3 regions of the Herbiconiux sp. VKM Ac-2851 genome follow, and region 3 is predicted to be linked to each of the others. Evidence: predicted binding sites of a transcription regulator. Region 3 holds the regulator's gene; each other region holds the start of a gene.
The links. Region 3 encodes HrcA, which represses chaperone genes, less so after heat shock. Its sites were predicted from a motif close to TTNGCACTCGNNNNNNNCGAGTGCNAA; they were not measured.
Positions count from the first base shown of each region.

Region 1: a site for HrcA is predicted at 1,231-1,257, ahead of groL (chaperonin GroEL). Genes of this name have one in related genera too.
Region 2: a site for HrcA is predicted at 1,160-1,186, ahead of groES (co-chaperone GroES). Genes of this name have one in related genera too.

Region 1 is NZ_JABMLJ010000003.1:617,851-620,113, reverse strand. Features, by position in the region: gene groL (chaperonin GroEL) at 1-1,187, opposite strand, end outside; gene HQQ85_RS16175 (cold-shock protein) at 1,367-1,570, opposite strand; gene HQQ85_RS16170 (LytR C-terminal domain-containing protein) at 1,782-2,263, opposite strand, start outside.
Region 2 is NZ_JABMLJ010000003.1:462,687-464,949, reverse strand. Features, by position in the region: gene rarD (EamA family transporter RarD) at 1-671, opposite strand, end outside; gene groES (co-chaperone GroES) at 780-1,076, opposite strand; gene HQQ85_RS15320 (class I SAM-dependent methyltransferase) at 1,217-2,263, shown strand, end outside.
Region 3 is NZ_JABMLJ010000003.1:1,006,517-1,008,779, forward strand. Features, by position in the region: gene HQQ85_RS18000 (DUF4870 domain-containing protein) at 1-295, opposite strand, end outside; gene hrcA (heat-inducible transcriptional repressor HrcA) at 474-1,508, shown strand; gene dnaJ (molecular chaperone DnaJ) at 1,570-2,263, shown strand, end outside.

The DNA.
Region 1 (2,263 bases), 390 kb from region 3:
TCTTCGATGCGGTGCTTGCGCTCCTTCAGCTCGACCTCGGTGGCGGCACCGGCCTTGATGACAGCGACACCGCCGGCGAGCTTGGCGAGGCGCTCCTGGAGCTTCTCGCGGTCGTAGTCGCTGTCGGTGTTCTCGATCTCGGCACGGATCTGAGCCACGCGACCGGCGATGGCGTCGGCGTCGCCGGCACCCTCGACGATGGTGGTCTCGTCCTTCGTGATGACGACCTTGCGGGCCTGGCCGAGAAGGTCGAGGGAGACGTTCTCGAGCTTGAGGCCGACCTCCTCGGAGATGACCTGGCCGCCGGTGAGGATCGCGATGTCCTGCAGCTGCGCCTTGCGACGGTCGCCGAAGCCGGGAGCCTTGACGGCGACCGACTTGAAGATGCCGCGGATCTTGTTCACGACGAGCGTGGCCAGGGCCTCGCCGTCGACGTCCTCAGCGATGATGAGGAGCTGCTTGCCGGTCTGGATGACCTTGTCGACGATCGGCAGCAGGTCCTTGATGTTCGAGACCTTCGAGTTGACGATCAGGATGTAGGGGTCTTCGAAGACCGCTTCCTGACGCTCAGGGTCGGTGACGAAGTACGCCGACAGGTAGCCCTTGTCGAAGCGCATGCCCTCGGTCAGCTCGAGCTCGGTGCCGAAGGTGTTCGACTCCTCGACGGTGACGACACCCTCCTTGCCGACCTTGTCGATGGCCTCGGCGATGATCGCGCCGATCTCGGGGTCGGCGGCGGAGATCGACGCGGTGGCGGCGATCTCTTCCTTGGTCTCGATCTCCTTGGCGTTCTTGATCAGCTCGGCGGAGACGGCCGCGACGGCCTTCTCGATGCCCTTCTTGAGGCTGATGGGGTCGGCGCCGGCGGCCACGTTGCGGAGGCCCTCCTTGACGAGCGCCTGCGCGAGCACGGTCGCGGTGGTGGTTCCGTCGCCCGCGACGTCGTCGGTCTTCTTGGCGACCTCCTTGACGAGCTCGGCACCGATCTTCTCGTAGGGGTCGTCGAGCTCGATCTCCTTGGCGATGGACACGCCGTCGTTGGTGATCGTGGGGGCGCCCCACTTCTTCTCGAGGACGACGTTGCGACCGCGCGGGCCGAGCGTGACCTTGACGGCATCGGCGAGCGTGTTCAGGCCACGCTCGAGGCCGCGGCGGGCCTCTTCATCGAAAGCAATGATCTTTGCCATGTGTGTTTCTCGTCCTCCCTGGACGTCATCAAAGATTCAGCGGTTAGCACTCGAACTTCATGAGTGCTAAACCAATATTGGCACTCGGGGTGCGCGAGTGCAAGTGAACCTGTGACGACGCCGGGCATGGCGAAACGCCCCGGCCCAGAAGGGCGGGGCGTCTCGCTGGATCGAAGCCGTCAGGCCAGACGGACCGATTCCGCCTGCGGACCCTTCGATCCGGTGCCGACCTCGAAGACGACCTGCTGGCCCTCCTCGAGGACCTTGTAGCCGCTCATGTCGATCGCCGAGTAGTGCACGAACACGTCCTGTCCGCCCCCGTCGACCGTGATGAAGCCGAAGCCCTTCTCAGCGTTGAACCACTTCACGGTTCCGTTCGCCATCGTTACTCCCAAGTGCTGTGTTTCTGCAGAAGTGACACGGTTGCCACGCCCATTTCCAGATACTAATCACTGCTCCGGCGAGCACGACGGCCGATCCGGGTGAATTCGACACATCGTGACAGCAACTCAACACGGTCGAAACGTGCGCGAAACAACGGGGCCCCGCGAGGGGGTCCAGGATGCCCGCCGGCACGACCGGCGGACGCCGCCGCTACTCGACCGGAGCGTCCTCGGCCGGGGCTTCTTCCGCCGGCGCCTCCTCGGCCGGCGCCGCCGCGTCGGTGAGCCCGGGCCCGGCGTAGTCGGTGCCGAGCACCACGGTGAGGTCGGCACCCGGGAACGAGGCGTTCAGCTCGGTCGGCACCCCGCCGAGCAGCTGGGCGAGGCCGAGCGCCGCCCCCTCGTTCGCCGCATCGGCGTAGTAGACGGTGGTGGTGGCGAAGTCGGTGGTGCTGGCGTTGGCGCGCGAGCCGACGTTCCAGCCGCTCGCGACCGCCGCGTCGCCGACGCGCGTGGCGAGGCCCGCGATCTCGGTGCCGTTCAGGACGGTGACCGACTTGGTGCCATCGGTGACCGGCGCGACCGTGGGGGTCGGGGTCGGCGCCTCGGTGGCGGCGGTCGACGAGCCGGCGCCCCCCAGCGCATCCGTGAACTGGTTGTTGTTGTCGATGATCGCGAGGTAGCCGATGCCCG
Region 2 (2,263 bases), 540 kb from region 3:
ATCAGGCCGGTGTGCACCGGACTGACTGTGCCGAAGACGAGGCCGCCCGGCAGCATCGAGACGACGATCAGCTGCACGGTCGCGAGCGGGGCGAGCCACGCGGTCTCCAGGGAGAGTCCGCTGACCGCGTCCACCCGGGGGCCGACGTGCTTCTTGACCAGGCCGTAGGTGCCGAAGGAGGCCGCCAGCACGAGGGCGAGCCACGGCACCGTGCCGTGCCCGACGGCCAGCACGAGCACGGCGACGAGGCTGATGCCGATGGCGGCCCACTGGAGCATCCTGAGCTTCTCGCGCAGTACGAGCACGCTGAGCAGCACGGTGACGATCGGGTTGATGAAGTAGCCGAGCGAGGTCTCGACGACCTGGCCCGAGAGGGTGCCGAGGATGTAGGTCTGCCAGTTGATGTAGATCAGCAGGCCTGCGAGCGCCATCAGGAACAGCAGCCGGGGCTGCCGGGCGATCGCCAGGAAGGGCCGCCAGCCGCGCGTCACCGTGAGCAGCAGGGCGCAGAACACCAGCGAGAACAGGATGCGCCAGGCGACGATCTCGAACGCCCCGGCCGGCTGCATGAGCAGGAAGTAGAGGGGGAAGACACCCCACAGCACATACGCCCCGACGGCGTAGAGCAGACCGGAACGGAAGGTCAGCGCGGGGGCGGAACGGTCGGGCACCGCGTCAGCCTACCCCTGCGCCGCGACCCGCGGAGGCGGCTGTCGGCCCGGGAACGACAGAACCCCGGATGGCCAGGCCACCCGGGGTTCTGCGTGAAGAAGGATGCGTCAGCGGACGACGACCGCGAGCACGTCGCGGGCCGAGAGCACGAGCAGGTCTTCACCGCCGTACTTCACCTCGGTTCCGCCGTACTTGGAGTAGATGACCTTGTCGCCGACGGCGACGTCGAGCGGGATGCGGTTGCCGTTGTCGTCGATGCGGCCGGGGCCGACGGCGACGACTTCGCCCTCCTGGGGCTTCTCCTTGGCGGTGTCAGGGATGACGAGACCGGAAGCAGTGGTCTGCTCAGCTTCGACCTGCTTGATGACGATGCGATCCTCGAGCGGCTTGATGGAGACCGACACGGTTGACCTCTTCTTTCTCAGTTACAAAAACGTCTGGTTAGCACCCTCACTCCGAGAGTGCTAAGTCGAGTTTAGAGGCTTCATTGGCACTCCCGCAACGCGAGTGCCAACAATCGGCCCGCGCTTGGTAGCGTGGCCGGATGGACTCCGCCGAGCTGTCGCTGCTCTTGACCACGGAGGGGCTCCGGCTCGTCGACTCCCTTCCCGAGTACTCCGCGAAGGGCGCGGTGCAGCAGGTCGCCGCCCTGCGCAAAGCGGGCCACTCCCCCGAGCTGGTCGCCGCCGCGCTCACCCAGTCGCGGCTGCGGCAGAAGGCCAGGGCCAAGTTCGGCGGCTTCGCCCACCGGCTGCTCTACACCCAGGCCGGCCTCGAGCAGGCCACCCGGCTCAAGGTCGCCGCCCTGCACGCCGGCCGCTTCCGCGACGCCGGCGTGCGGCGGGTGGCCGACCTCGGCTGCGGGCTGGGGGCGGATGCGCTGGCCATCGCCGCCCTCGGCATCCCCGTGCTCGCCGTCGAACGCGACGAGGTCACCGCCGCGCTGGCCGCCTACAACCTCGCCGCCTTCCCCGACGTCGAGGTGGTGCACGCCGACGCGGAGAGCGTCTCGCTCGAGGGCGCCGACGCGGTCTACCTCGACCCCGCCCGGCGCACCGCGGGCACCGGCGAGACCTCGCGGCTCACCCGGCCCGACGACTACTCGCCCTCGGTCGGCTTCGCGTTCGGGCTCGGCGAGCGGATGCCCGTGGGCGTCAAGCTCGGACCGGGCTTCGATCGCGAGCAGATCCCGGGCTCCGCCGAGGCGCAGTGGGTCTCGGTCGACGGGCAGCTGGTCGAGATGGGGCTGTGGTTCGGGGCGCTCGCCCGCTCCGGGGTGCGGCGCTCGGCGCTCGTGGTGCGCGAAGGCGGATCGGCCGAGCTGACCGCCGCGGCCGACAGCGTGGACGCGGAGGTGCGGCCGCTCGGGGAGTTCGTCTACGAGCCCGACGGCTCGATCATCCGCGCCCGGCTGATCGGAGCGCTGGCCGAACGCCTCGGTGCGGGAATGCTCTCGGCCGGTATCGCGTACCTGACGGCCGATTCGGTCGTCGAGACACCCTTCGCGGCGGCCTTCCGCGTGCGCGAGCGGCTGCCGGCGAGCGAGACGGCGCTCAAGCGGGCGCTGCGGGAGCGTCGGATCGGCACGCTC
Region 3 (2,263 bases):
CTTTGAAGATCAGCCAGATGATCAGCGGCGGCAGGAAGCCGAGGATGCCGCCGAGCTGGGCGAGGAACGCCCACTGCTTGTCGTCGGCCGGCGAGAGCGGCGCCTGCGGAGCTGCCTGCTGGTAACCGGGCTGCTGCTGGTAGCCGGAGCCGGGCGGGGGAGCCTGGTACCCGGGAGGCGGTGCCTGGTAGCCGGGGGGAGGAGCCTGGTACCCGGGAGGGGGCGTGGGCTGACCCGAAGGCGGCGTCGGCTGGCCTGCGGCCGGATCGTTCGGCGTTGCGTTGGGGTCGGTCATTGTCTCGCGCCTTTCAGACGGATGGACGGGGTGGTACACGAGACAAGATAGCGGTAGCCCCGGGGCCGAGCAATGATTTTCGCTCACTGTGTCTCCCCGCGTCCCCAGCCGGTTGTCGGTCCCGGCGCGATATGATTGGCACTCAAGCCGTCTGAGTGCCAAAAGGGAGGTGGTCGACATGGTCTCCGAACGCAGCCTCGAAGTGCTTCGCGTGATCGTGCAGGACTACGTCGCCTCCCGCGAGCCCGTCGGCTCGAAGAGCATCGCCGAACGGCACTCCTTCGGCGTCTCGGCGGCCACCATCCGCAACGACATGGCCCTGCTCGAAGAGGAGGAGCTGATCACGGCTCCGCACACCTCGAGCGGACGGGTGCCCACCGACAAGGGCTACCGCCTGTTCGTCGACCACCTCTCCGAGGTGCGTCCCCTCACGCCGGCGCAGCGGCACGCGATCGAGGCGTTCCTCGACTCCGGTGTCGACGTCGACGACGTGCTCGCCCGCACGGTGCGCCTGCTCTCCCAGCTCACCCACCAGGTCGCCCTGGTGCAGTACCCGTCGCGCTCGCAGGCGCGGGTGCGCCACATCGAGGTCGTCGCCCTCGCCCCCCGCAAGCTCATGACGGTGATCATCACCGACGCCGGCCACGTCGAGCAGCGCATCGTCGACGTGCCGTCCGACATCGACGACAGCCTGATCGGCGAGCTCCGCCAGCGCTTCAACGAGGCGGTCGGCGGCAAGGGCCTCATCGAGGCGGCGGGCGCCCTCGACGGCGTGCCGGAGCGTTTCCCGGCCGAGCTGGCGGCGACCGCATCCGTCGTCGCGGCCACGCTGAAGGAGCAGGTCTCGGCCAACCGCCAGGAGAAGCTGCTGATCGCCGGTGCCGCCAACCTGGTGCGCACCGAAGACGACTTCCACGGCAGCATCCTGCCCGTGCTCGAGGCGGTCGAGGAGCAGGTCGTGCTGCTGCGCCTGTTCAGCGAGCTCGAGGCCGACCAGCGGGGCCTCCTCGTCTCGATCGGCCGTGAGAACGAGTCGTTCGGCCTCGGCGAGACCTCCATCCTCGCGAGCGGCTACACCGGCATCGGCAGCGCCATCTCGCGCCTCGGCGTGCTCGGCCCGACCCGCATGGACTACTCCAGCAACATCTCCGCGGTGCGCGCGGTCGCGCGCTACCTCTCCCGAACCCTCGGCGAGACCGGCAGCGCGAGCTGACCGTCGACCCGATCCCCGAACCCCCCACGACTTCCGGACGACAACGAAGGAGAAGCCCCTGGTGGCTGACCATTACGACGTGCTCGGCGTCTCGCGCGACGCGACTCCCGAAGAGATCAAGAAGGCCTACCGCCGGCTCGCCCGCGAGCTGCACCCCGACGTCAACCCGAGCCCCGAGGCCCAGGAGACGTTCAAGGCGGTCACCCACGCGTACGACGTGCTGAGCGACCCCGGGCAGCGCCGCGACTACGACCGCGGCCCGCAGCAGGGCTTCGGCGGCGCGGGCGCCCAGGGCTTCGGCGGCTTCGGCGACATCTTCGAGACCTTCTTCGGCGGGCAGGGCGGCGGCAGCCGAGGCCCGAAGTCCCGTGCCGAGCGGGGTCAGGATGCACTGCTCCGCGTCGAGGTCGACCTCGGCGAGGTCATCTTCGGCACCCACCGCGACCTCGAGGTCGACACCGCCGTGCTCTGCGAGACCTGCAACGGCTCGTGCTGCGCCCCGGGCACCGCTCCGGTCACCTGCGACATCTGCCACGGCTCCGGCTCGATCCAGCGCACCGTGCGCTCGCTGCTCGGCAACGTCGTGACGAGCGCCCCCTGCGGCACCTGCCGCGGCTACGGCACGATCATCCCGAACCCGTGCCCCACCTGCCAGGGCCAGGGCCGCGTGCGCGCGCGCCGCACCCTCCCCGTCGACATCCCCGCGGGCGTCGACACGGGCCTCCGCCTGCAGCTGCCAGGCCAGGGCGAGGTCG